DNA from 3 places in the Paenibacillus rhizolycopersici genome. Region 3 is predicted to be linked to each of the others. Evidence: riboswitches for the same ligand, from Rfam matches in the RefSeq annotation. Region 3 holds a riboswitch; each other region holds the start of a gene.

Region 1 (9,711 bases), on a different contig from region 3:
ATAACCGGTGAGCCGCTGTTGACCCGCGATCGCGGTATCCACGATCTCATATGCTGCACGGATGGCGTTTGCGGACCTGGCCCGCAACGTCCAGGCGAATGAACCGGCTATGAGGAGCAACGCCGCCGCGAAAACGATGGGGATCCAAATCGGCGGGGTAAACACTTCCCCCGCCCATACCCAGGAAGCCAGCGGATAGCCCAGCACGAACAGGACAAACAGCGCACCGTAGGCTACGTAAACCCAATCGAAGGCCAACCCATTCCGGCGCGGTGAACCGGTCAGTCCATCCGTCCGCGGAGGAATGTGACGTGCTGCGAACTTGGCAAGTCCGTGCTCTCCGTTAGTCGCTCCATCGGTTGTCATGTCTGCACCCCCGCATCGGCCCAAAGGTATCCCAAGCCGTAAACCGTCTTGATATATTGGGGCGCAGCGGGATCCTCCTCGATTTTAGTCCGCAATCGCTTGATCGTGACGGTCAGCGCATTTTCATCCACAAATTCGGAATCTTGCCCCCATACGAGATAAATCAACTGCTCCCGGGGCAGGACTTGTCCCCGGTGGTTCACGAGCGCTTTCAGCAGCTTTTGTTCCGTCACACTAAGCGAGATGGCTGCGCCTTCCTTGCGGTAATCCATTTTGCCAAAGTCAAACGCAAGAGAACCGATGTTCACTTTATCCTCGCGGCTGGGGTCGCAGCGCCGAAGCACAGCCATCACCCGAGACCGCAGCACCATTAGGCTGAACGGTTTCGTGATGTAGTCATCCCCTCCCATCTCGAAGCCCATCACGATATCGGACTCCATATCGTTCGCGGTCAGGAAGATGACTGGCACCCGAGAAGCTTCCCTAAGCTTGGCGCAAAAGTCCAGGCCGCTTCCGTCCGGCAGCCTGACGTCGAGCAGCACCAGATCGATCCCGCCGGCCGCAAACCTTTCTTCCGCCCCCGCCAGATCATAGGCCTGCTCCACGGCGACTCCGTCCCTCGCCAATGTCAATGCGATCCCTTTGTTTAAGCCCACATCATCTTCAACAATCAGAATGCTCGTCATGATTCCGTACTTCCTTTCCTTCCGGTCATTCCTACAAGCAAATTATACATGAACGTAACCTCGGGTAAATCGTTTAACTATGACATAGATCCAACAGAAAGCGCCGCAACCCGATTTGCAGGCCGCGGCGCTTGGATTTAGAAAGACAGGTGACATTTTACTTCTTACGACTCCGCAGCTCCTTCATAATTTTGCGACCGGTTGGCGTTTGTGCCAGCCCGCCTTGCGCGGTTTCGCGGTGGCGGCTGGGCATCGCCGACCCGACCTCCAGCATCACGTCGATGACTTCGTCCGATGGGATTGCGCTGCGTACGCCGGCCAACGCCATATCGGCGGCTGCCAGTGCGTTTACCGCGCCGAAGCCGTTGCGTACGATGCAGGGAATCTCCACCAAGCCGCCGACGGGATCGCAGATCAAGCCCAGCGTGTTCTTGAGCGCGAGGCCGACGGCGTGCACCGCCTGCTCCGGCGTCCCACCGCGCAACTCGACCATCGCCCCGGCTGCCATTCCGATCGCCGAACCTATTTCGGCTTGGCAGCCGCCTTCCGCGCCGGAAATAAACGAGTTGTTGGCGATCACGTAGCCGATGGCCCCGGCGCTGAACAACCCGCGCACGAGGTGCTCATCTTCCCAGCCGAAGCGCTCCTGGGCGCTGACGAACACGCCCGGGATGATGCCGCAGGAGCCCGCCGTCGGCGTAGCGACGATCCGCCCCATCGAGGCGTTAACCTCCGACACCGCCAGCGCATAGGCCATGGCCTGGCAAGCGATGTCGCCGACGGAGGCCTCACCACGGCTTCGATAGGTCTCGACTCGTTTGGCATCGCCGCCCGTCAGACCGCTTGTGGAGACGATGTCCTCCGTCAGCCCCTTGCGTACCGCCGATTTCATGATTTGATAGTATTCGCCCATGGCGGCCAGGATCTCAGCCTCCGATTGCCCGCTCTCCGCCGCCTGATCCTGGATCATGATGCCGGATATCGTCTGGGATTCCCGCTCGCACAACCCCACCAGTTCCCGCAAATTTCTAAAACGCATCCTGCCCACTCCTTTCTTATCTCGTCAGATCGATATAAGCAACCTGGTTGACATGCTCCAGCGACTCAATCGCCTTCATCAGTTCCGATGGGATCGGCGAGTCGGCTTCCACCACGGTCAATGCTTCGCCGGTGCGTCCTTTCCGATCGGTAATGATGTAGCCGATATTCACGTACTCCCGGCTGAACAAGGCGGTAATGCCCGCCAGAACTCCTTGGCGATCGGCATGGGATACGACCAGGGTCGGCAGCTCGCCCGAGCTCTTCACCTCAAATCCGTCGATGCTGCGGATGACGATCGTCCCACCCCCGATGGAAGCGCCCGTCACCTCCGTATGCCGACCGTCTTGGCCGGTTAGTTTTATTTTTACCGTATTCGGATGAGCTCCCGGCTGTACTCCTGTGGTAAAGGTCACCTCGACCCCTTGCTCTTCGGCGTCCTGCAGCGAATGACGAATTCGCTCGTCGTCCGTGCGGTAATCGAGGATGCCGCCAACAACGGCCAAATCGGTACCGTGTCCGCTGTACGTTTCGGCAAAAGAGCCGTAGAAGCAAATCGCCGCTTCCGCCGGCACGCTTCCAAACAGCTGACGGGCAAATCGTCCAATCCTCACCGCCCCGGCCGTATGTGAGCTGGAGGGCCCGATCATCGCGGGACCGATAATGGAGAACACGTTTTTGAATCGCATGGATTAATCTCTCCCTTGTTTACATTCAAGATGACCAAGCCGCCTATCACGAAAAAGAGACAGAACAAAAAGGCCGCTGCCCTTCTGCTCTGTCCCCGTTACCTGAAAGTTTAATGTTCCCGGAGAACCATTGGCCCGGGATCCATGTACCTCTTGGGTGGCTGATCGCTCTCTCCAGAGTGGCGTCCGATCATGGTCCTTGTACCTGAGAGATTCGGTTGCCGATTGCAGGACCGGCCCTTTGCTCCTTCGGTGCCGCTCCTCGGCTTACCCTAGCGGTACGCCCAGCGGACTCTCCCATCATCCTCATTCGCCTGTATGAATTGTATTAATGTAAAACGAAGTTAGCAAGATGTCAAGATAACTCACATAACGTTGCGTATTTCGTCAATCTATTTTAGTCATATTTTCCTATTTTTATGTGAAAATATGGTTATTTTTCATATAGAACCACTTGTATCCTTAATTTTACAGATATATACTATCCCCAACAACTCCAGATTTTACCTTATTTTATGAATTGTTGAAAATAAGGTGTACTCCGCGTCAACTTTCCTTCACATCACGATCACTTAGATTTCCGTTACGCCTCTCACTCCGCATCCGGCTTCAACTACAACTTCTCATCCACCATGGTGTACCCGCATTTGCATCAGCCACTTTGATGAAGGAGGTGATGAACAAAGGGACGTTTGCTCTTGCTTGATCCGTTTTCAGGCATAACGTGTCCGGACCTTGCTGAACGTTGCTCCGGGCGGCCGCCAAAGGATGTCTGCTGCACTTAAAACCTCATAAAGGGAGTGAAGAAGTTGATAAATCTCAAGAGATTTCGCAAATCTTTCTCGCTTGGCATGTCGATCCTTCTAGCGTTGACCCTCGTTCCCGCAGCCTCCGCCGACAGCAGTGGAGTTTCGGGAAAAACCAGCTTGAAATCGACCGCGCCTCACGTGGCTGAAGCCAAAATCGACGCCAAATTGCAGACTCAGTTTAAGCAGGACGACTTCGTCACCTACCTTGTCAAACTCAAAGAACAAACCGATACGGCCTCGGTCGCCAAACTGGCTCTCCAGAAAGCCACGCTGGAGAAAGCCACACCTTCCGCCGCGAAGCTTTCCGCTCGAACCTCCGTCGTCAGCGCGCTTCGCGAAACCGCCTCCCGCAGCCAATTCGCGTTGGAGGATTACTTGCAGAAAGCCCAGCAATCCGGAGACGTAAAAGACTACCAAAGCTACTTTATCGTAAATGCCATGGCGGTGACAAGTACAAAAGAGGTACTGGAGCAAATCGCCCTTTTTCCTGAAGTGGAGAAGATCCTTCCGAATGAAGAGCGTCACTTGCAAAAGGTCGAAATCCATAAAGAATCGGCAATGCAACCTGCCGTAGAGGCACCATCCGTAAAACCGGCTGACGGTAAGTCGTCACCGCTGGACGGTGCAAGCAAGGACCCCTCCACCGTCACGCCTAGCAGCGTCGAATGGAATATCGCTCAAGTCAATGCCCCCGAGGTTTGGAACATGGGCATCGACGGGACAGGCATCGTCGTCGCCAACCTCGATACCGGCGTCGAGCTGAACCACCCGGCCTTGAGAAGCAAATGGCGTGGATTTGATGCCTCGGGCAATATCGTCGACCCCGAGCTTAGCTGGTATGATCCGCATAGCCATGCTTCACTGCCGACGGATGGCCACGGCCACGGCACGCACACCATGGGAACGATGGTCGGTTCGGAGCCGGACGGCTCGAATCAGATTGGGGTCGCGCCGGGAGCCAAATGGATCGCGGTCCGCATCTTTAACCCCTCCACCACGGACGCGATCATCCTCGATGGCGGCCAGTGGCTGCTGGCCCCGGTGGATGCCGAAGGAAATCTCCATCCGGAGCTCGCTCCCGATGTCGTCAACAACTCCTGGGGCGGCGGACCTGGCATCGACGAATGGTTTCGCCCGATCGTGCAGGCTTGGCGAAGCGCGCAGATTTTCCCCGAGTTTTCGGCGGGCAACGTTGATGAATTCAACCCGGGCGGCCCCGGTTCCGTAGCCGCACCGGCCAACTATCCCGAGGCATTCGCCACCGGCGCCACGGACATTAGCGGGAATTTGGCCGACTTCTCGTTGCGGGGCCCCTCGCCTTACGATGAAGTTAAACCGGAGGTTTCCGCACCGGGCGTGAACATCCGCTCCTCCGTTCCCGGCGGAGTCTATGAGGGCGGCTGGGACGGCACCTCGATGGCAGGTCCGCATACGACGGCGATCGCCGCGCTGCTGCTGCAGGCGAACCACTCCCTCACGGTAGACCAACTGGAGGATATCCTGACCAGCACGGCCACGCCTCGGACGGATAGCGAATATCCCACCTCGCCCAACAATGGGTACGGGAGCGGGATCGTCAATGCGCTGGACGCCGTCGGCTCCGTCCTGCAAGGGGTCGGAACCGTCTCCGGGCGCGTAGTCACCGCCGGAGAGGACCTGGACGAGCCTACCTTGGAACATGCGCCGCCTACTTTAGTATATGAAGGCTTCGACGTGACGCTTTCCGCACGCGTCAGCGACGATGTCGCCGTCACATCGGTCGAGTTTTACGCCAAGGAAGCAGGAACCAGCCATTATTTATACCTTCCGGCCAAACGGGTTTCCGGGAACGAGAAGGACGGTGTATATGAAGCCACCGTACCCGCCTTCCTAATCGGGACGGCTGGACTTGAATATTACATTCGGGTGAACGACTTCGGCAACAACGGGTTTGACAGCAAGCCGTACGCCGTCACGGTGTCGGCCGGCATCGCGCCCGGGTATCTCCAGGATTTCGAGACGGAGACCACCGGGTTCCAGTCTGGCGGTACCGGGAACACCTGGGCCTGGGGAACGCCGGTTAGCGGACCGGGCAGTGCCTATTCCGGCGACAAGGTGTATGCCAGCAATTTGACCGGAAGTTACGCCTCCGGTGCCGATTCTTATCTGCTGACGCCGCCGATCGATTTGACGGATAGTCCGCGTGGGGCGCTTCTTTCTTTTAAACATTGGTATGACCTGGAAGCAGGGCGCGATTTCGGCACGGTGTACATCGCTTCCTTGGATTCCGACTACGCCTTCGTACCGCTGGCGGAATTCACCGGCACGAGCGGGGGCTGGAAAACGCAATACCTGGACCTGCGCGACTATGCCGGTCAGCAGATTTACTTGCAGTTCGGACTGAGCAGCGACGGCTCCGTGCAGAAGGCTGGCTGGTACTTGGACGACCTGTCCCTGCAAACACCTGACGCCATCGCACCTGCGGCACCGACCGATCTGACCGGCTCCGTCAACTTTGCCGGAAGCGCCGAATTGTCCTGGTCCCCGTCTGTCGATGAAGACGCGAAGTTGTACACCGTCTATCGCTCGACCACTTCGGGATCCGGTTATGCGGCCATCGGAACTACCTCGCAAACGGAATTTACCGATACGGCAACCGAGACCGATCATACCTACTATTACGTGGTTACCGCTACGGATTACAGCGACAATGAAAGCGCCAAGTCCAATGAGCTGGAGCTGGCGGTCGTGCGTCCGGCGACGGTATTCAGCGACAACTTCGACGGCAGCAGCGACAATGGTTGGACGCACAGCGGGACGAGGGACGAATGGGAACGCGGCACTCCTGCAGAACCTGGACCGGCCGGCGCGGTCTCGACGCCAAACGTCTGGGGGACCGACCTCGACAACAACTATGAGAATGGAGCAAGCGCCTCCCTCGTCTCTCCGACGATCGATTTGAGCGCCATCAATAATGCCACGCTGCTGTTTGATCAGTGGTTCGAAATCGAAACCAATTACGATAACGGCTATGTGGAGATCAGCTCCGACGGCGGGAACACGTGGAACGAGCTGGGCAAATTTTCGCACAGCACCAACGGCAAGCAATGGAGCTCGGTTTATTACAATCTCGATGCTTACGCCGGAGAACAAGTCAATGTGCGGTTCCGATTAACGACGGACGGCAGCGTCGTGAAAGCCGGCTGGTATATCGACAACGTTCAGGTGCTTAGCGCGAATACGCCGGAATCTCTGGTCACAAAAAACGTGCTTGGCGAAGCAGGCACGAAAACGGACAAGGTGGTGAAATCCGGACCTGCCTTTAAACTGACCCGTATGAGCAAGACCGAATACGAACAGCTCGTGAAGTCCGCGAAGCCTGCCGGAGACATCGGCATTAGCAGCTTGCCGGCTAATGCTACCGTAACGGTGCTGGAAACCGGACGTTCGGTGAAAACCGATCCCGCCACCGGACGGTACAGCTTGAACCATGTCGCCGGAGATTATACGCTGAAAGCGGAAGCCTACGGATATTATCCGCAAACGGCGAATGTTACCGTTGCCGATCAGACAAATGCCAAAGTGAACTTTAATCTGCAGCCGATTCCGAAAGGAACTCTCGGCGGGACGATTACCGACGAACGCACCGGAGAGCCGATTTCTGGCGCTACAATCATGGTGCTTGAAGACGCGACGATCGCCCCTCAAACGACTGGAGCCGACGGCAGCTTCTCGTTCGAGGTGCTGGAAGGGACCTATACGTTGTCGGTCAGAGCGGCCGACTATTACGGGAATACGCGAACCGTTACGGTACCGCCGAACGGAACGGCCGACGGCTCGTTAGCCCTCAAGCCTTTCGTGGGCTTGCCGGGCGAAATCGCCTACGATGATGGCACGGCGGAGAATGCCTGGGCCTTCAACGCGGCCAACAATGCGTGGGCTGTACGCATGACGCCGGACGCCGGCGCGGCGCAAGTCACCGGCGCGTCGATCCGATTCTGGAACACCGAATGGCCGGTTCCTGGCGGAACCGCCTTCCAATATGCCGTTTATGATGCATCGGGACCGGGCGGGGCACCGGGGCGGCAATTAGCCGGTCCTTATGACGGCACCGCGCTGCGCAACGACCAATGGACCGTGCTCGAATTGCCGGAGCCGGTCACCGTCGAAGGCGACTTCTATATCGTGTATATACAAACCTTGGCCGGAACGAGCGCTCCGGGAGTAGCCACCGACGAAACCAGCCCGAACGCCCATCGCAGCTGGAATCGGATCAGCGGAACATGGGCCTTGACGGACGAAGAAGAAGGCAATTACATGATTCGCGCCACCGTGCGCTATCCGGTCAACGCGCCGATGATTACGTCTCCGTCGGACGGGGCTTACACGAATCAATCCACCTTCACCGTCACCGGAACTTCGCCGGCCAACAATGCCGACGTTAAAGTCTACAACGGCACGGAGCTCGCGGGAGAAACCACGGTCGAGAACGGACAATTCAGCCTGCCGATCGAACTTCACGATGGAGCCAACGCCTTGTCCGCCGAAGTGATCATGAACGGGAAAACAACCGACCGTTCTCTGCCAGTCACGATTACGCTGGACACCACCGTTCCAGATCTGGATGTCGTTTCGCCGGCAGATGGCTTCCGCACCAATTCGGAGGTGCTGAATGTGACGGGTTCGGCGCTCGATGAGTTCCTGAGCAAGCTGACTGTGAACGGACAAGAGGTACCGCTGGAAGGCGGCGGCGCATTTGCGTACCGCTTGCTGATCAATGCGGGAGAGAATCTGGTTACCGTTACTGCTTCGGACCTCGCTGGGAACGAAACGACGGTCACCCGGACCGTCTACGTGGATACCGAGCTGCCGGAGATCGCCAATCTGTCGCCGGCAGAGGACGTCCATCTGACAGCGGGAGAAGCGTTGACGGTATCCTTCGACAGCGTCCCGGGACTTGCGACTTCGTTCCGCATCGAATTGCCGCTGTCGTTATCCGGCGGCACGAGCAGCGGTATTCCACTCACGGAAACGACGCCGGGACATTATGAGGGAACGTATACGACGCCCGCATCGCTTGTCCTGGAAGGCGGCCTGATCGTGGTGACGGTTCGGGACACGGCAGGGAACCTCGGCGACTTCCAGGCACCGGGCCGCTTGTTCGTTAGCGCGCCGGGCGAAGATCCCGGGGAAGATCCTGGGGAGGATCCTGGAAACACCCCGAACGTTCCGCCGGTAGCCGTGATCGATGCCGTAGAGCGTGCGGCCAAGAATAAGCAGATCGACTTTGACGGATCGGCCTCTTCGGACGCCGACGGCCATATCGTCCGCTATAGCTGGTCGTTCAGCGACGGCGGCACGGAGCTCGGCCCCAAAGTCAATCACCGTTTCTCCGCCGCCGGGGGTTACACCGTCACCTTGACGGTGACCGATGACGACGGCGCCGTAAGCACGGTGGTTCACAAAATCGTGATCCGGTAACTTTCGGACTCAAAGCAAATCAGCCCCAAGCGGTTTACGCCGCTTGGGGCTGATTTTTTTAACTAGGAAGGTATATTGACCTGCTCTTTCCAATTCTCTCGCTCAGGATCAACAGCCAGTTCATGCAGACGCCCTTTGGCCTCCATCAATTTTTCACGAAACCCTTCACTTTCCCATACGGTAGACAATGACGTCCCTCCCTGGTTTTTAGCGTAAGGTCCATTCTCGCTCGCTGTAGATTTGGATACGCCCTTCCGAAAGACTTTTCAAAAAGCGGCTTCTCACGCTTTGCATCAACAGCTCCATTTCGACTTCCGAACGTGCAGGTTTTAAAGAAACCGAAGTCCGGATGATCTCCGTTTGCTTCCGTCGGCTTGCCGAGCGAATCATTTCCGATATGTCCACCTGTCGCATCATCCATCCCGCCTTGTTCGCCGCTTCATCTGATAAGTTACCTATTAGCCTATCGCACATCAAAAAACAACCACACCGGCGTTAGGAAGCCGAGAAGCTGCGGATCACCTCTTCAAACGCTGGCTCGGCCATGTCAACGTCATCGATGTCGCCCCAATCGCTAAGCACCCGGATGATCTCCATCGTCCCGATCTCATGCCGGTTCGCTTCGACAACTACGGTGTCTTCCTCGGTGCCCGTCACCCGAAA
Region 2 (9,711 bases), on a different contig from region 3:
AGCCGTGTCTTCGCCGACAGCCGCTCGCAGCGCGTCCAGGTCCACCATGCCGCGCGCGGTGGACGGGATGGTCACCGTCTCGAACCCGGCGACCGAGGCGCTGGCGGGGTTCGTGCCGTGCGAGGAGTCCGGCACGATCACCTTGGTGCGTTTCTCGCCGCGGCTTTCGTGGTAGGCGCGGATCATCATCAGGCCGGTCCATTCGCCATGGGCCCCGGCCGCGGGCTGCAGCGTCACCTCGTCCATGCCGGTGAGTCCGGCCAGGTCCAACTGCAGGCGATACATCAGCTCTAGCGCCCCTTGCACGCTTTCCTCCGGCTGATACGGATGGATTTTGGCTAAGCCGGGGTAACGAGCCACATCCTCATTAACCTTCGGATTGTATTTCATCGTACAGGAGCCAAGCGGATAAAATCCGTTATCTACCCCGAAATTACGGCGGGATAATGCGGTATAATGGCGAATCACGTCCACCTCGTACACTTCGGGAAAAGCCAATCGCTCGCTCCGCAGCATGCCTTGCGGCACCAACTCTTCCTTCGGGACGGCCGGAACGTCGCATTCCGGCAAGGAATAGCCGATCCGGCCGGGACGGCTGCGCTCAAATATCAATAATTCATCGGATTGTGCCGTCTCTTTTACTTCGAGCATATCGATTCCTCCAGTACGCGGGCGAATTGGTCGATTTCGGCTTTGCTGCGCTTTTCCGTTACGGCGATCAACAGGTGGCCGCTCAGCTCGGGGTAGCTGCGGCCCAGGTCATAGCCGCCAATAAAGCCGGCGGTGAGAAAATCCTTCTGCAGCCGAACTGGATCGGCCTCCTTCGGCAGTCGAAGAACAAACTCGTTGAAGAACGGCGATTCAAAAGCTGCGCTGATACCGGGGATAGCGGTCAATTCTTTTTTTGCATAATGGCTTTTCTGCAAATTCAGCTCCGCAACCTCGGCCATTCCTTGCTTGCCCAATATAGACAGATAGACGGAGGCGGCCAGGGCGAGCAGCGCCTGATTGGAGCAAATGTTCGAGGTTGCTTTCTCGCGACGGATATGCTGCTCGCGGGCTTGCAGCGTTAGCACGAACCCGCGTTTACCGTTCCGGTCGGTCGTCTGCCCGACGATTCGGCCGGGCATCCGGCGCATGTGCGCCTCCGATACGGCGAAGAAGCCGCAGGTCGGGCCGCCGAAGGAGGGGGCCAGCCCCAGCGGCTGGGCATCGCCAACGACGATGTCGGCACCGAGCTTCCCCGGCGCTTCCAACAAGCCAAGCGCGAGCGGATTGCTGCTGACGATCAACAGGCTCCCATGCGCATGAGCCATTTCGCCGATGGCGCGGAGGTCCTCCAGGGAACCGAAGAAATTCGGGTTCTGAATCAGCACGGCGGCGGTGTCTTTCGTGATGGCCGCGGCGAGCGCTTCGCGATCGGTAACGCCTTGCGTCCAGCCGACCTCGACGATCTCAAGGTTTAAGCCATGGGCGTAGGTAGCGAGCACTTCACGGGCCTCCGGATGGACGGCGCGGGAGACGAGAAGCTGCTTACGCTTGGTAGCGGCAGTGGCCAGGTTGCCGGCCTCGGCCAAGGCGGTAGCTCCGTCGTACATGCTGGCGTTGGCGACCTTTAGACCGGTTAACTCGCAGATGTAGGATTGGAACTCAAAAATCGCCTGCAGCTCGCCTTGGCTGATTTCCGGCTGGTACGGGGTATAGGCCGTATAAAATTCCGAACGGGAAATGACATGCTGAATGACGGAAGGGATGTGGTGGTCATAAAGGCCGGCACCGAGAAAGCTGGCGAAACGATCGGTATCGGCATTTCGTCCGGCCAGTTCGGAGAAGTGCCGGGTCAATGCGTATTCGTCCAAACGCGGGGATACCGGGAGCTCGCCGTGAAAACGAATGCCCTCCGGAATGTCGCTGAACAGCTCCTGTACGGAGCTTGCGCCGATGGTCGCCAACATTTCCGATTCGTCTTGTTCAGTTAATGGCAGGTAACGGTGTTTTAACATCTGATTGCTACTCTCCTTTCACCGCTTAGCGGATAGGTTTCGGCGATAGAACGGCAACGGGATGACCTTGGCCTTCAGCCGCTTGCCACGGATGTCGATCTCGAGGATCGTGTCCGATTCGGCGTAACGGCTTGCGAGGATCGCCATCCCGAGGTTCTTTTTCAAAGTCGGCGATTGCGTACCGGTAGTTACCTCTCCAATCGGTTCTTCCGAGCCTTCGGCGAACACCGGATAATGCGTACGGGGGATGCCGCGATCGATCATTTCGAGGCCGACCAAGCGGCGAGGGATGCCGTCTCCCCGCTGATTGACCAGCGCATCGCGACCGATAAAATCACCTTGTTCCAGCTTCACGAACCGATTCAGGCCTGCTTCAAGCGGGGAGATATCCGGTCCTATCTCCTGCCCGTAGAGTGGCAGGCAAGCTTCGAAGCGTAACGTATCTCTGGCGCCAAGCCCGGCAGGGAGAAGGCCGTGCGCTTCTCCGGTTTCCATCAGCACATCCCAAAGTGCTTCCGCATGTTCAGCAGCCACGTACAACTCGAAACCGTCTTCACCGGTATATCCGGTGCGCGACAGCAGCACGGGAATACCGGCAATCCGCGCGTCCCGAATAAAGGTGAACGGACGCAAGGCTGAGGGGTCCATCCCTTCGCAAAGCGGGGATAGCAGAGCGGAGGAGAAGGGCCCTTGTACGGCGAGTAAAGCCGTCTCGTCGGACGCATTGCGCATCGTTACGCCTTCAGCGGGAAGGTGTCGCTGCAGCCAATCCCAGTCTTTTTCGATATTGGAGGCGTTAACCACCAACATGTATTTTGTCTGCTCTAGCTTGTAGATCAACAAATCGTCCACCACACCGCCATCAGGATAGCAGAGCAGGGTGTACTGAGCTTTTTCCGGCACGAGTAGGTCCACGTCGTTGGTCGTCATGCCTTGCAAAAAGCGTTCCGCCCCAGGCCCCTCCACGTAAAATTCGCCCATATGCGATACGTCGAATAACCCGGCGCGCTCGCGCACGGCTTCGTGTTCTTTCTGGATGCCGCTGAACTGCACCGGTAGCTCCCAGCCGCCAAAATCGATGCAGCGAACTCCTTCATATTTCGCATACCTGGAGTAGAGCGGCGTACGCCGCAAAGCGGATTCGGACATTACCATCACCTCGAAAGGGCCGGATCGGCCAATTTTGGGAAACCAAAAAAGGACAGGCCAAAGAAAATACCGTCAGTTTACCTAACGGATCTTCCTGGCTCTGTCCCTTGTACCTGAGAGTTACCCTGCTAAGGCTCTAAGACTTGCGCAGGTTTCCCCTTGGGTGATTCGCATGAGAGTTGTAAATGAACTACCTCTTAGCGAATGCTCTCCAGAGTTGCGTCCGGCAGAAGTCCTTTTGCCTGAGAGATTCACCGCATGGCGGCTTGCTCCTTCGGCGTTACAATATGGCCTATTGTAATCTCTCCCCCTGCCATCAATCGCAGCTTACACATCTCATTAATACTCAAAACCAGCCTCTATGTCAATAAAGTTATCATAATAATTTTAATATATTTCGTTTGTTGGAAAAGGTTACGCTTACATTTTGATAGACTCTATCATTTGTGTTAATAATATTGACATGAGAGCTAGGTTTGGAATAATCTGAACGAAGAAACATCAAGATCGAGAATCGGCAAGTTCAGATGTGGGACGATAGATCATCCGGAAAGAGGAGGAGCTAGTCTTGGCCAATGAGATCAGGGGAAACATGTGGTACAGCGATGAACATGAATGGGTGCTTGATTTGGGGGACGGTACGGTAAAAATCGGCATTTCCGATGTAGCTCAACATCGATTGGGGGATATTGTGTTCGTGGAGCTACCCGACCCCGGGCAGGAGATCGAAGCGCAGGACGGTATCGGTACCATTGAATCCGTCAAGACGGTCGCCGATTTGTTTACGCCGGTCAGCGGTACCGTGGTGGCAGTGAACGGAGAGCTGGATACCGCACCCGAACTAGTGAATGAAGAGCCGTACGACGGGGGGTGGATGGTACACATTCGTCTGAAGGAGGATCCGAACCTCGCGCTAGCAAACTTGATGGATGCCAAGGCGTACGCGGAATTTATCGAGAGATAAGTTGATTATTCATTCGCACGAATCAAAACTCGCGGCCAGCAATAAAGCGGAAGAACCGGATTTTCGATCGGCTTCGCCGCTTATCGCATGCCGCGAGTTGTTGTCATCAAATATGGCGCCCTTTGGAGGGTAAGAGCAGAGAACGGTACAGCACTTCAAACATAAACTCCAATGCTTCCAAATGACGTTTTGCCTCCCTGAGGCCGGAGCCCCAGGCATAAATCCCGTGGTTTTGCAGCAAAAACGCGGGAACGCGGGAATCCAGTCCGCCCGCAATTCGCTTCAGAATTGTTGAGAGTTCAGCGGCGTTCGGCAGGATCGGCACTCGAATCTCCGTGCTCGTCTCCCAGATTCCTATTCTTTTTAACAGCTCATTGCCCTTGAGTGGTACTCCGCCATCGGCGTTGAAATATTCACTAAGCAAATTGTTATATGCCGTATGTACGTGAACAATCGCGCCGCAGCCGGTCAACCGGTAAATTCTCGCGTGAACTGGCGTATCGGGGCTTGGTTTCAAACGGGTCGGCTCGCAGGGCTCACCCGCGGCATCCACGAACAGGACGCCTGCCCGTAGGGAAGACTCCTCTAACAGCTCCGGCCGTTCCGTCTCGTCGACCGTGACCGCAAACGTATACCGGTCCGGCGCCCAGCCGCCAATCCGCACCGACAAGCTTCCGCTGGAAGCGGGGAACCAGCCGCGGGCCAAGAATTCCTCCCGCAAGCGATTTACCGCGTCCAGTGCCGTTACTTTTTCTTCCCATGGGATGTCGCCGTTACTCATGCTGCCGTCCCCCTTTCGAACAAACCTTAAGCGAGACTCCGGCCTTCGGCTATCGTGATGCCTTTCCTATAGCAATGCCCGCTTCACGGCTTCGCCCATTTCCTTTGAACGTTCGGCAGCCCGGTGGACCGCAGCTCGTACGTTCGGCTGGAAACTGCCGGATTCCAGCACGCCAATCGCTGCTTGCGTCGAGCCGTTCGGCGAGGTGATGTCCGCACGCAACTTGGTGGGCGCTTCGCCGGTTTCCGCCATCATCAAGGCGGCGCCCAACACCGTTTGCACCGTCAGCTCGCGAGCTTGTTCGGCCGTTAAGCCGCCCTCGATACCGGCTTCAATCATCGCTTCCATCAGGTAATATACATATGCGGGTCCGCTCCCGGATACGCCCGTCAAAATTTCCATTTGTTCTTCGGGGATAACACTTACCATTCCGACCGCCTCGAACATCGACAACACCTGGGCGCGGTGCTCCTCGGTCGCTTCCGGTGAGAAGGAGATCCCGGTCGCTCCATGCCCAATGGAGGAGGAGGTGTTTGGCATCGTGCGAGCTACAGCAGCCTTCGTGCCGAGCAGGGCTTGAATCGTGGCGATGGACAAGCCGGCGATCAGGGAGACAATCAACTGACCCTCTCGTAAAAGCGGCCCAAGACCAGCCAGAGCTTCGCCGGCGTCTTTAGGTTTCATCGCCAGGACGATAATCGATGCATCCCGCAGATATACCCGCTTGGCGTCTTCTTCGATCGCCGTTTGGACTTGATAGGTTTGCGATAAGTAATCGAGCCGTTCTCGGTTCGAGCGGTTCAGCATGACAATTTGGCCCGCGCTGGCAACTTGCTTATGGAGCAAGCCGCGCACGATGGCTTCGGCCATCGATCCCGCTCCATAAAAACAGATGGTGGAGGCGGCTAAAGTAGGATTTGTTTTCATAGGGAATGACCTCCTAAAGAATATTGGGATAAAGGGGAGTATAGCTTGTTATTGCCGAATTTGCCCGTTCCCCTGAACGATATATTTGCTCGACGTGAGCGCGGTTAAACCCATGGGCCCCCGAGCATGCAACTTCTGGGTGCTAATCCCGATCTCTGCGCCGAACCCAAATTCAAAGCCGTCGGTGAAGCGGGTGGAGGCGTTATGATAGACCGCGGCCGCATCCACTTCCTGTTGAAACCGCTCGGCATTGGCGGGGTCTTGGGTGACGATGCATTCGGAGTGTTTCGTACCGTAGCGGGCGATATGCGCCATCGCTTCGTCGAGGCTGCGAACGATTTTGACGTTAAGAATATAGTCGTTGTATTCCGTAGCGAAATCCTCATCTGTGGCAGGTACAGCCCATGAGATCAGTCCTCTGGCTGCCTCACTGCCTCGTAGCTCAACGCCGGCTTCCTTGAAACGTTCCGCCAGCTCCGCCAAGTGGCGTTTGGCAAAATCTTCATGAACCAGCAGCGTTTCCATCGAGTTGCAGACCGAAGGGCGCTGGACTTTGGCATTCAACGCGATATCCTTTGCCATTACGGGATCGGCTGAGGCATCTACATACGTATGGCAGATGCCCGCACCCGTCTCGATCACCGGCACCGTGGCGTTTTGCACGACCGTTTGAATCAGCGAGCTGCCGCCGCGTGGGATCACGACGTCAAGGAGCCCGTTCAGCTTGAGCATTTCGTCGACGGAGGATCGACTCGGATCTTCGATCAGCTGTACAGCTTCAACCGGAACTCGGGTGCCCGCGAGCGCGACATGGATGACCTCCACGATTTTGCGGTTGGAAGACAATGCGGAGGAACCCCCGCGCAGCACTACGGCGTTCCCAGTCTTCAGGCATAATCCCATCGCGTCAACCGTGACGTTTGGCCGGGCTTCATAGACGATCCCGATGACGCCAAGCGGGACGCGGCGTTTAACGATATGCAGACCGTTCGGGCGGTCGAGGGTCTCCAGCACGTCTCCAACCGGATCCGGGAGTTCGGCAATTTGCCGCAGCCCCTCGGCGATGCCTTCAATACGTTCCGGCGTTAAAGCCAGGCGGTCCAGCATCGAGGAAGACGTTCCGTTGTCGCGTCCCCGTTGCAGATCTTCCTCATTTGCTGCGAGAATGGCATCGGTACCGCGCACCAGGGCTTCGGCCGCCGCCAATAGGGCTTCGTTTTTTTGTGCCGTCGTTAATCGGTTCAGTACGGCCGCAGCCTTGCCAGCTTGTTCGGTTTTTTGTCTCACTTCACTCATGGGTATACCTCCTTGATATCAGCTGGGGATGAGAATATTTAGGCTTTAAGCGAAATCCATTCGTCCCGGTGGATGACCTCCAGGCGATGGACGGTGTCCATCTTTTTAACGACCTCGGTGCTGGGAAGCCCGAGAATGCCGTGGAGCTGTTCCACGTCATAGTTGACAATGCCGCGTCCCAGTACCTCACCATCGGTACTAACGACCTCCACAACATCGCCGGTATGAAAATGTCCACTCGCGGCTTTAACACCGACCGGAAGCAGGCTGCGCCCGCCACGGATCAACGCCTCTTCAGCGCCAGCGTCTACCGTCAGCGTCCCGATCGGGGTGGAGAAGAAGCCCAGCCACTGTTTCTTCCGCGGCAGCGCCGCGCCATGGGCCTCAAAGTAGGTGCCGCGGCCGTCACCGCGCAAGGCGGTCAGTAGATCTCCGGGATCGGCAACCTTGCCGACAAAGACGGGAACACCGCCAATTGAAGCGATTTTGGCAGCGTCGATTTTCGAACGCATGCCGCCAGTGCCTACGGCCGAACCGGCACCCCCGGCGATTGCATAGATCTCGCCGGTAATTTCCGTTACGCGACTGAGCCGTGTCGCTGCGGGATCCAGGCGCGGATCTTTGGTATACAGACCGTCCATATCGGTCAGGATCAGCAGGTGATCGGCCCGAATGAGGTTAGCAACGAGGGCAGACAACGTATCGTTGTCACCGAATTTCAACTCGTCCAGCGATACGGTGTCGTTCTCATTAATGATCGGCAGCACGTTATGCTTAAGCAACTCTTCGATCGCCATGCTGGCGTTGCCCGTCCGCTTGCGGTTCTGAAAATCAGATCGGGTCAGCAGCACCTGCGCGGCGGAAACCCCGTGCCGTGCCAGTTCTTCACGATAGGTTTGCATCAGCAGGGCCTGACCGACGGCGGCTGAGGCCTGCTTCTCATGCAGCAGCTTCGGCCGTTCGGGATATCCGATCTCGCGGAATCCGGCGGCAACCGCGCCGGAGGTGACGAGCAGCGGCTGGTATCCAGCCTGAATCAACCCAGCCAGTTCGGTCGCGAAATAGGCGACTGCCTCCCGGTTTAATCCTCCTTCCGACGATGTCAGCGAACTGCTGCCGATTTTGACGACGATGCGTCGCAGCATAGGGATCACTCCTCGAACTTTAGATAAAATAAAAAAAACTTCCGCCTTTGCACGCAAAGGACGAAAGTTTTGACTTCCGCGGTACCACCTTTATTGATGAGGGATCTCATCCAACTTATATGCCCGGTAACAGGGGCGCTGTCCGGCTTTGGCGGCCGGCCGCTCAGGGATAGGATTCGGAAAGGGCTAGCCTGTAAATTCTTTCAGCCGGTGGAATTTACTCTCTTTAGCGCCGCGTTCTTTCGTACTGGTCCCGTCTACGCGTTTCGATCATGTCCGTCATGGATCTCATTTACGATAGCATAACACGCGTTTCGCGCTAATGCAAAGGAAACACGCCTCGAAGTCGCAGATACCTGCATACGCCCATCGAGCCAGTTCGTCTTGCGTAACCGCAGGGCCGCCGTTATGATGGGACACAAGAAGCTAACGTCAAACGAAAGGCGGTGTCCAAGGGATGAATCAAGTGTCGACTCAAACGCTTCACCTTCAGGACTGTTGGCGAATCGCCTTGATCCAGTGCGATATCGTTTTAGGGAAACCCAAGGTCAATCGAGCTAACCTGGAACTAGCTATGGAACAGGCGGCCACGGCTGCGGAGAAGCCGGACATCATCCTGCTCCCGGAGCTATGGAATACGGGGTATGCCTTGACGGAAATCGGTGCACTGGCTGATCCGGAGGGGCGAGATAGCCGGAAATGGCTGTCCTCTTTTGCCCGCCGCCATGCCATTCATGTGGTGGGCGGCTCGATTGCCGAAATCCGCGAAGGTCAGGTATATAACACGATGCCGGTCATTAACCGCAGCGGCGAGGAAGTCGCCTCTTACTCCAAAATTCATCTATTTCGCCTGATGGAGGAGGAGAAGTATTTGCAGCCCGGGGAGCGGAGTGTGACGTTCGAACTGGATGGTCTGCAAGCTGGAGCGGCGATTTGTTACGACATCCGTTTCCCGGAGCTGGCCCGCCGTTTGGCTCTGCAGGGTGCGAAGCTGCTGTTCGTGGCGGCGGAATGGCCGCATCCGAGGCTCAACCACTGGCGCATGCTGCTCGCTGCACGAGCTATTGAGAATCAGATGTACGTTGTCGCCTGCAACCGGACGGGGAAGAGTGGAAGCGATGCCTTTTTCGGCCATTCTCTGATCATTGATCCTTGGGGCGAAATCGTAGCCGAAGGCGGTGAAGGGGAGGAAATCGTCACCGGCAGCATCGACTTGTCGCTGGTGGATCAAGTCCGCCGCCAAATTCCCGTTTTCGCCGACCGACGACCGCGGTGTTATGAATGATAAAGCGTTTGACGATGCTCCATCGTCGCTTTAAACGTTTCAATGAATGCCTCAGCCGCCTTGGACAAATAACGGCCTTTGCGATATGCGATAACCAGCGTCCGGCTTGGGGCCGGAGCGGCGAGAGGTAAATAAACCGGGATCAATTCGCTGCGCTTGGC
Region 3 (9,711 bases):
CACCTTTTCCGTAAAAATTGATTTGATTTAAGTGTAACAACAATAGTGAGGGATTGAAATATTAATTTCTAAGATATTTAATAATTGATTTTTTTAAGCCATCCAAAAAGAACTTATCGGGCACTCTTAACAAAAGCATCATTTATCGATATATACATTTCATTTATTAATAAATATTTATTGATTATCGATAAAAAACATGCTAAATTAGCTTCGACACTATCACTACGCGAGGTGCTGTTAATAATGAAACGTGAACAAGGCTCTACCCTTTTCTTAAGAGGCGTCGTATTCCTGATGGGGATCGCGATCCTTGCTGTATGCGCGCTAGGGGTACCCACGATTGCCAAGGAATTGGTGGAGTATTATCCGCCATACATCTACCTGACTCTGCTTATTCCCATGTACGCTTCGGCTATTCCTTTCTTCTATGCGCTATACCAGACGCTGAAGCTATTAAGCTATATCGATAAGAATACCGCATTCTCCGAAGCCTCGGTGAAGGCTTTAAAGAGCATTAGAAACTGCGCGATCGCCATCTGCATCTTGTATGCGGTTATCTTGCCGATTCTGTTCATCATTGCGGAGAAGGACGATGCACCGGGACTCGCCGCTCTCGGGCTGGTCATCTGTTTCGCTTCTCTCGTTATCGCCGTCTTTGCGGCCGTGCTTCAGAGGCTCTTAAGAAATGCTATCGACATCAAATCGGAAAACGATTTAACGATCTGAGGTGAGGGAACCCATGGGCGTAATTATCAATATCGACGTCATGCTGGCAAAACGGAAAATGAGCGTCACGGAGCTTTCGGAGAAGGTCGGCATCACGATGGCGAACCTCTCTATCTTGAAAAACGGGAAGGCCAAGGCCATTCGGTTCTCCACCTTGGAAGCGATATGTAAGGCGTTGGATTGCCAACCCGGCGATATTATGGAGTACCGAAACGATGAGGAGTAGCCTGAGTCAATCCCTGAACAAAGGGGAGTTGCGCGTAGGTAAACGCCTTGATCATGCCCTTCGGCAGTTGGTGCGCTTCGGCTGGCAGCAGGCATTGTCCTGTGTGTTCCCCGTGGTGATTTTTGCATCGCTGGCTTTGACGCAATTTCTTCCGCTGCCTTGGCTCCCCCGTTATGACTGGCTGCTGCTGATCTGCCTCGCCATGCAGGTTTGGATGGTTCGTTCGGGACTGGAAACCCGCGACGAAGTGAAGGTCATCACAGTCTTCCACTTGATCGGATTGGCGCTGGAGATGTTCAAGGTCCACATGGGTTCTTGGGCATATCCCGAGGAAGGCTGGACGAAGGTGAACGGCGTGCCCCTCTACAGCGGGTTCATGTATGCCAGTGTGGCGAGTTATCTGTGCCAGGCCTGGCGACGTCTGAAGGTGGACCTGGTCCGCTTCCCCCCGCTCTGGCTGGTCGTCCCGCTGGCCGCCTCCATTTACCTGAATTTCTTCACCCACCATTATTGGATCGATGTTCGATGGTGGTTGTCGGCGCTGGTGCTACTCGTCTTCTGGCGGACCTGGGTCACCTACGAGGTTGGCGGCAAGCCCTACCGGATGCCGTTATCCCTCTCCTTTGTGCTGATCGGCTTCTTTATCTGGATCGCAGAGAATGTCGCTACATTCTTCAGCGCCTGGAGGTACCCGAACCAATCCGACGGCTGGCATCTCGTCCATCTCGGCAAGATCAGCTCCTGGCTTCTGCTCGTCATTATCAGCTTCCTGATCGTTGCGGCACTGAAGCGGGTGAAGGGGCAACGGGAATAAGCAAAAGGCCATCCAGCTCACAGCAGGATGGCCCTTCCCCTTTATCCCTTCTTCTTAACCGGTCGCAGTACGGCATACCCGTAACCTTCCGGGTAATGGCGTTGATAGTCCTGCTTGATCTCTTCATCCCATTCGTACCCCAGTTGGCTGGGATCAAAGCTCCAAGCAACCTCCTCCACCGTGCTCATCACCGCCCCGTTATCCTTTAGGTAGTCAAACGGCGGATGGAAGAACACCAAGTATTCCGACTCCGGGATCTCCCGGTACTCCATTCCTTCCGGAATCGGTCCGTCATATTCCAGGGGAACCGGGATGCCGTACAGATACCCTTTTTGGCCGTCCCGGTAAAACCATCCCGCCGTCTGCCCCAACTGCCCCTCCAGGGTATGGTTGGACATGCTCTCCAAGGTTCCGCTGACTTCGTCGCAGGAGTGACCGTTCCCCCAGAAATCCCCATAGTTGTTGACGGCCAAATCCCAGATCCCGATAAACTTATGGGCCGGAATGAATTCGACTTTGATCTCCGCCGGTTGCAAGTGAACTTCGCTCATGTGATCCCGCTCCTTGATCCAATAATGATAAGGCGAGAAGACTTCCTGACGAATCGCTAAGGGAATGGGCCTTGGCGCCTTTCGGTAGGCCGCAGGGGTGAGCTGGAAAGCCTTCACGAACGCCCTCGTAAAAGCCTCCTGCGAGGAGAATCCATACTTTACGGCGATATCCAGAACCCGCTGATCCGTGTCGCGGAGCTCCATGGCGGCACGGCTGACTCTTCGCGTCCAGATATAATCCCGCAAGGTCACCCCCGTGTACTGGTTGAACTGTCTGGAGCAATAAAACGGGGAGTACCCTAGTGCGTCCGACATCTTTAATAGAGACGTCTCTTCCGTGATGTGCGTCTCCACCCAATCCACCATGCGTTGCACCGTCTCATTCCATTCGTACATGGAAGCCCTCCTCCTTTCACCCTGATCATATCACCGGGAAATTTCACAAATTTGATTCGAGTTGCAAAGCTGGAAACGCCGCTACAGATGAGTTTGCTCTAGGGGTGCAGGAGTTGCCTGTTCTTTGCGCTTTCTCATCGCATGCAATACGAACAATAGAATGAACCATAATGGAGTCAACAATAGGGCCGGACGCGTCTCATCCGCAAACAACATAATCAGCAGGATCGCCGCAAACAACGTGAGAACGGCATAATTGATAAAAGGGGTAAACGGCGCTTTAAACTTTGACTTGGCCTGCAGCTCCGGTTGCGTTCGCTTATAACGAATATGGCACACGAGCACCACGCCCCACACCCAAATAAAACAAATGGCACTGATCGTCGTCACGATGCCGAAAGCTTGCCCCGGGATCAGTTTGCTTAACAACGCCCCGACGGAAATGACCAGCGTAGAAATCAGCAGCGCGTTGCCAGGCACATGGTTCTTGTTCAATTTCGCCATCCGGGTAGGAGCTTGATTATTCTTGCTTAAGTTATACAAGATCCGGCTGGTCGAGAACATCCCGCTGTTACAAGCGGAGGCGGCCGAGGTCAAAACGACGAAATTAATGATTCCCGCGGCAATCGGAATGCCGACCAGACTAAACGTCTTCACGAACGGGCTCTCCGCCGGAGTCAGCCCCGTCCAGGGGTTAATGCATAAGAGGGCGATCAATGCGCCAACGTAGAAGAATAAAATTCGCAGCGGAATTTTATTGATGGCGGATGGGATATTTTTCTCCGGATCGGAGGTTTCCGCAGCGGATACCCCAACGAGCTCCACGCCAACATAGGCGAACACGACCATTTGGAAGGAAAGCAAGAAACCGGTTATTCCGTTGGGAAACAGCCCCCCATGCCCCCAAATATTCTTCACGGTTACGGCCCCAGCATCGGTCTTGAATCCGATGACCAGCAAAATCACACCGATGGCGATTAACACGAGAATCGTCACGACCTTAATTAACGCAAACCAAAACTCCAACTCGCCGAAATTTTTCACGGTCAATAAGTTAAGCCCCAGCAAGATGATCAAACAAATAACCGCCGGCACCCATTGCGGGATATCAAACCAATATTGCACGTACACCCCGACGGCAATGACGTCCGCCATCGCTGTCATGATCCAGCAAAACCAATACGTCCACCCGGTAACGAATGCAGCCCGCGGCCCAAGATAGTCTTCGGCAATGTCCGTGAACGATTGATAACCGGCCTTGGACAACAGCAGCTCTCCCAATGCTCGCATGACAAAAAATACGGCGATCCCCACAAGGAAATAGGCAAAAACGATGGAAGGCCCGGCCAGTTGGATCGCTTTCCCTGATCCTAGGAATAACCCGGTCCCAATCGTTCCTCCTATAGCGATCAGTTGAACATGTCGATTGGCTAAATCTCTCTTTAATTCTTGTTGCGCCACCCCTAACTCCCCCTTAATTCTTCATGATTGACTACATGTGAAATATTGAACAAATAACGCCAAAAAAAAAGAGATTGGATGCGCTCCAATCTCCGGATCATAAGAATAATAAATAACCTAAATAAACAATTATTTAGTACTCTTCTGTCCTTTTGCCTGAGATTGTGAACCCTTCGGCGCCGCGGAATCTCCGCAGTCTCTCCAGAAGCTGCTCCGACTATAGTGTGATCCATAGCCATCATAGCTTGCGAATTATTCAATTTTTTCAAATACTACTCGCGGATAAATATTTTGTCAATAACATTCCTTCCATTAGTTCTTCGGTCTTGTCATGCGTTCCATGATCAGGGCCACTCGGCGTCGGCTTACAAATCGGATCATTTGAGCCATAAACGAATTGGATCGGCCCTCGATGATAAAGCTTCGCCCTTGGTCAATCCCGCGAAATCCGGCCTGCACTACCTTTTCCGGTGTAGAGAGCTTGTTGCCTGCAGCCATGTCTGCACCACTGCCGACCGCATCGAAGAATCCTGTGTCGGTTGCCCCTGGGCACAGTGCAAGCACGCGAACGCCCCTTCCCCGCATTTCCGCCCACAGCGCTTCAGAGAACGAAATGACAAACGCCTTGGTTGCGCCATAAACGGCCGAATATGCACAAGGCATAAAGGCGGCCATCGAAGCTACATTCACGATGACTCCATCCCCTCGCTGCAACATATGGGGCAGCAAACGATGCGTAAGATCGACTAACGACGCCGAGTTCAGCATGATTTCCTCCTGCTCACGACCCGGGTCGAGCTCCTCGAAGCGTCCATGTGTACCGAACCCAGCATTGTTGATCAAAATATCGACCGTCAAGCCCAGTTCGGCAATTTGATCGGCTAGTTGACGAGGAGCATCTGCTTGGGACAAATCGCAAGCCAATACAACCGCCTGCACCCCGTACTGACGTTTAATATCCCCTGCAATGGCCTCCAATTTATCCTGGGATCTTGCGACCAGCACGATGTGACTGCCCCGGGCTGCCAATTGTTTGGCATATACTTTTCCGATCCCGGATGAAGCCCCGGTAACTAAGGCCAACTTATTCGAATATTCATACTTATTCATGAAATAACCTCCTCCTATGGACAACACTTCGTGTCTTCAATGATCTTCATCTTATCTTCGCCAGGAGGAGGCCAGCCACATCATGTTTATACTATTAATGGAATTACCCGGTAAAGGCGATCTCTTGTGGCAAGAGTCACGGAACTGAGACTATAATGGTCTTGGGGGGTGAAAAATGTGAATGTAAATCGGACCTCATCCGCATTGGGGGAATTCATCAAATCCCGTAGGGAACGGCTGCAGCCTTCCAACGCCGGGATCAAGCCACTTCCCGGACGTAGACGTACCCCGGGCCTGCGAAGAGAAGAAGTCTCCTATCTCGCGAATGTCAGCTTGACCTATTATACCTGGCTCGAGCAAGGCAGAGAGGTTAACCCTTCACCTGAAGTGTTATTAAATATCAGCAACGCTTTGATGTTGGACGAAGACGAGCGAAAATATCTATTCCGCCTCGCCAATCTCGACCCGGCCAGCGCTGGAGTTGTGCACCATCGCGAAGGGTCGGATTTTAGTTTCATGCAAACCATCGTCGACCAAATGGTGTATCCCTCCTTCGTTACAGACGAAGGCACGGATGTCATCGCCTGGAATCGGGCAGCTAAACTGATTATCGCCGATTTCGGCCGTCTACCCAAGAACGAACGGTATATGCTGAATGTCCTTTTTTTCAGTGCAGATTACCGTGAGAAGCTGGTGAATTGGGAGGAATTTGTCCGATTCAGTACGGCTACGCTTCGGGCCAACTTAGATCTATATCAAGATCATCCGCTGTACATGGAAAGATTAGAACGTCTGAAACGGCACAGCAAAGAATTTTCTCGTTTCTGGGAGCTGTATGAAATAAAACAAAAGCGGGTGTCCACCGCATTATTTCGTCTTCCGGGTGCCCAGATGATGGAGTTTAAGGTCCATTCCGCCTCTATCGATAACAATCCGGGGATGCATTGGTGTTTCTTTGTTCCCGTACCTGGAACGGGCACGGAAGAGAATTTATTGCGCATGCTGGAGCAGGCTGAGACGGATAATTAAGCTTTGCACCGCGGTAAAGAAAGGAGGAATGACCCATGGCCAGAAAACAATCCTACTCCCATTCGGAGCTGCTAGACCTAACGAAGCGTTTGGTGCTGGAGCGCGGTTATGACGGGTTTAATCTCAAGCTGCTCTCGGAACACTTGCCCGGTGCACGAAGCACGATCTATCAATATTATGCCAATAAGGATGAGATCATTGCAGCCTGTATGAAACGAAGCATTGGGGCCATCCTAGAGAAAGCCTCTGCCCTTGACGAAACCGACTCCATGCGAGCCCTTCAGGAGTTGCTTGACATCTACCTCGAGGAGTTCCAGTTGCATCAGCTCTTAGCCGATGCGTACAAAATCAAAACAACCGCATCGGAGGCCGCGCGCAGGGATATCGAATATGTGGAGTCCGCGCACGAGTTTCTTAAAGTCCAGCTCACCCGTCTGTTTCAGAAAGCCCAGCAAGAGAAGCACCTCAGAGAAGACATCCCCCTCCCTGTGCATGTCGGCATGTTCTTCAATCTCATCAACACGCCGAATATGATGAACGTTCCCGTCCCCGAGTGGAGCAGGATGCTGTTTCAAATATGGATGGGTGGGGCCAAGCAGTAAGGGCGAAGTCCTTCCATATTTTAATTTTGACACAGGTGTCAAAATGGTGTTTAATCAAGAGGTAGTCATGAAGTGATATCTGATATCCAATTTGACACTAGTGTCATAATACAGAGTGAGGAGCTGAATTACATGTTTTTAGCGATGAGAGAAATCCTGCATAGCAAGCTGCGATTTTCGATGATTGTCATTATTTTTGTCATGATGGCTTGGCTGGTCTTTATCCTGTCGGGATTGGGGAACGGGTTATCATCGCTGGCTGCGTCAGCGTTTAAGAATATGGAAGCCGATTATGTGGTCTTCGAGCAAGGCTCCCAGAATTCCATGAGTAAGTCTCTGTTATCCGATCAGTTGGTAGAGGAAGCCGAGAAACTGCCGAACGTCATTGCGGCAGCTCCTATGGGAAGCACGATGGCGACGGCCCTGAAAGGCGATAGCACGAAGAATGACGATAAAGTCGATATCGCGATCTTGGGCATCGTTCCCGGCAGCTTCCTGGAGCCGAAGGTCATCGAGGGCGATAAGCTTACGAATGATCAACGGACTGGCGTCATCGTCAATGTTTCGATGAAGGAAGAAGGATTTAAACTCGGAGATACGTTCAAATTGGACGGTTCGACAGAGGCTTTGACGATTATGGGGTTTGTTGAGAATCAAACCTATAACCATCTGCCGGCCGTATTTATTCCGATGCCGGAATGGCGCAACATTGCATTCGCCGCGCCCGGCTCCGACAAAGGGATTGAGGGTCCTGTCAATGCCATCATGCTGCAGGGATCCAAAATTGACCCGAATACCATCAGCGACAAGCTTGGGAATACGGATACCGTGACGCGTGCCAAAGCGGTACAGGGCATGCCGGGCTATAAGGAGGAGAATGGCACGATCCTCATGATGCTGGCCTTCTTGTTCGTCATCTCCGCATTTGTGTTGGGTGTATTCTTCTACGTCATGACGATGCAGAAAACGAATCAATTTGGCATTATGAAGGCGATCGGCGCGAAAAATGGATTCCTAAGCAAAGCGATCGTGTCGCAAGTGACGGTTCTCTCGCTTGTCAGCATTGTCATCGGGGTTCTTCTTGCGTATGGGACCGCGGCCATCATGCCTAAGGGGATGCCGTTCAAGCTGGAGACAAATCTTGTCGCGGTGTACTCGGTTGTCCTTCTGGTTATTGCGGTGCTGAGCTCCCTGGTATCGGTTCGTAAAATCACAAAAATTGATCCGCTTCAAGCGCTTGGGAGGGTGGAATAATGACGACAGGTTTGGAAATCAGCAAGGTATCGAAATATTATGGCGAGGGAAACAACAAGGTCACCGCATTAGAGCAGGTATCCATCACCGTCGAGCCAGGTGAGTTCGTCGCTGTAGTCGGCCCGTCCGGATCCGGGAAGAGCACCTTTTTATCGATTGCCGGGGCATTGCTCAAAGCTTCCGAAGGGGAAGTTCGTTTGAATGGACAACCGATTTCGACATTCTCCGAAAAAGAGCTGTCCAGTGTTCGATTGAAGGAAATCGGATTTATTATGCAATCCTCCAATTTGGTCCCCTATCTTAACGTTCTTGACCAACTTCTCATAGTAAAGAAGATGGCGGGCAAGATAAAAGCAGAGGATCGAGCATTCGCCGTTAAGCTGCTGGAAGAACTGGGACTCTGGTCGAAGCTGAAGAGCTTCCCGGAAGAGCTGTCCGGCGGCGAGAAACAGCGCACCGCGATTGCGCGGGCTTTGATGAATCATCCCAACGTGATTTTGGCCGACGAACCCACAGCCAGCCTAGACACCCAGCGGGCGCATGAGGTCGTCAATCTGATCTCGCATCAAGTAAAGACGCGCAAGATTGCGGCGATTATGGTCACCCACGATGAGCGCATGCTTGAATACTGCGATAGAGTGTACCACATGGAAGATGGCAAGCTGCTACTAGCAGAGCGGGCGAAATAAACGAATCCATGAGAAAAAGGAGAGGTTGAAGATGATCGTCATCACGAACCGAATCAAGGTCAGAAAAGGGATGGGTGCCGTCATGGCTCCTGGTTTCACGGCCTCCGGACCGCTAGACCAAACGAAGGGCTTGGTGAAAGTCGAGGTTCTCCTGGCACAACACGAAGATCATGATGAGCTGAATGTGAACATGCATTGGGAGACAATGGAGGATTTCACCGCTTGGAGAAACAGCGATAGCTTCAAGGAGGCGCATAAACGTCCGGAACCCGGTTCCGGTGCCGAGCAAAAGGAATCCCCGATTCTCGACAGCCAGCTGATCACTTATGAAGTGGCCTCTTTGAAAGAAAGAACGAAATAACCTCAATATCTCGGCATACGAAGACGGAAAACCAGCTCATTCTGAATGGGCTGGTTTTTTGGCATGATGGTTAAAGCGACGGCGTTCCCGCCTGCCGCCCCAGCAAGAAGAACAAATAATCCGTAGGGACGCCGGCATACCCTTGCTGCCGCAGCATCGCGGTCACGTTCCCCCGGTGATACGTCCCGTGATTGACCACATGATGCAGAATATCGGAGAAACGCGTATCCAGGCTGCCATATTTCGGGTGGTGGATCGTCATCGCCATATCCGGGTCGGGCGTATGCTGCAGCAGATCGCGGAACCGATCGGCGACGCCGGCGAACAGCTGCCGTACTTCGCCTACGGACTTGCCTTTCGTTTCCTCTGACCAGATCGGCATTTTCGGAAAAATGTCCTCGCTCGGAACGCCCTCAAGCACGGACAGATAAAGCTGATCGAACAGGTAAATATGTCCCAACGCCTGAGCCACGGACGGGAATACGCTCG

Evidence for each region. A riboswitch is a leader RNA that binds a small molecule or an ion and turns the genes downstream of it on or off. The one in region 3 is predicted to bind glycine.
Region 1: linked by a shared signal. The riboswitch ahead of sdaAB (L-serine ammonia-lyase, iron-sulfur-dependent subunit beta) and the one ahead of IM700_RS21250 (amino acid permease) in region 3 are both predicted to bind glycine.
Region 2: linked by a shared signal. The riboswitch ahead of gcvT (glycine cleavage system aminomethyltransferase GcvT) and the one ahead of IM700_RS21250 (amino acid permease) in region 3 are both predicted to bind glycine.

Annotation. Positions count from the first base shown of each region.
Region 1 covers NZ_JADCNN020000001.1:278,624-288,334, reverse strand. The annotation lists gene IM700_RS01215 (sensor histidine kinase) at 1-366, opposite strand, end outside; gene IM700_RS01210 (response regulator transcription factor) at 363-1,052, opposite strand; gene sdaAA (L-serine ammonia-lyase, iron-sulfur-dependent, subunit alpha) at 1,210-2,091, opposite strand; gene sdaAB (L-serine ammonia-lyase, iron-sulfur-dependent subunit beta) at 2,108-2,779, opposite strand; glycine riboswitch at 2,963-3,089, opposite strand; gene IM700_RS01195 (S8 family serine peptidase) at 3,589-9,048, shown strand; gene IM700_RS23325 (hypothetical protein) at 9,111-9,236, opposite strand; gene IM700_RS01190 (hypothetical protein) at 9,256-9,462, opposite strand; gene IM700_RS01185 (ABC transporter ATP-binding protein) at 9,544-9,711, opposite strand, start outside.
Region 2 covers NZ_JADCNN020000005.1:21,387-31,097, reverse strand. The annotation lists gene gcvPB (aminomethyl-transferring glycine dehydrogenase subunit GcvPB) at 1-651, opposite strand, end outside; gene gcvPA (aminomethyl-transferring glycine dehydrogenase subunit GcvPA) at 639-2,003, opposite strand; gene gcvT (glycine cleavage system aminomethyltransferase GcvT) at 2,022-3,152, opposite strand; glycine riboswitch at 3,251-3,369, opposite strand; glycine riboswitch at 3,373-3,472, opposite strand; gene gcvH (glycine cleavage system protein GcvH) at 3,721-4,116, shown strand; gene mtnB (methylthioribulose 1-phosphate dehydratase) at 4,223-4,897, opposite strand; gene proC (pyrroline-5-carboxylate reductase) at 4,964-5,824, opposite strand; gene IM700_RS07115 (glutamate-5-semialdehyde dehydrogenase) at 5,873-7,120, opposite strand; gene proB (glutamate 5-kinase) at 7,159-8,265, opposite strand; gene IM700_RS07105 (carbon-nitrogen family hydrolase) at 8,723-9,550, shown strand; gene IM700_RS07100 (LysR family transcriptional regulator) at 9,541-9,711, opposite strand, start outside.
Region 3 covers NZ_JADCNN020000030.1:32,784-42,494, forward strand. The annotation lists gene IM700_RS21230 (DUF2975 domain-containing protein) at 247-729, shown strand; gene IM700_RS21235 (helix-turn-helix domain-containing protein) at 743-955, shown strand; gene IM700_RS21240 (DUF817 domain-containing protein) at 945-1,769, shown strand; gene IM700_RS21245 (helix-turn-helix domain-containing protein) at 1,811-2,716, opposite strand; gene IM700_RS21250 (amino acid permease) at 2,798-4,177, opposite strand; glycine riboswitch at 4,312-4,392, opposite strand; gene IM700_RS21255 (SDR family NAD(P)-dependent oxidoreductase) at 4,490-5,287, opposite strand; gene IM700_RS21260 (MmyB family transcriptional regulator) at 5,465-6,316, shown strand; gene IM700_RS21265 (TetR/AcrR family transcriptional regulator) at 6,352-6,918, shown strand; gene IM700_RS21270 (ABC transporter permease) at 7,051-8,172, shown strand; gene IM700_RS21275 (ABC transporter ATP-binding protein) at 8,172-8,861, shown strand; gene IM700_RS21280 (heme oxygenase) at 8,893-9,222, shown strand; gene IM700_RS21285 (DinB family protein) at 9,293-9,711, opposite strand, start outside.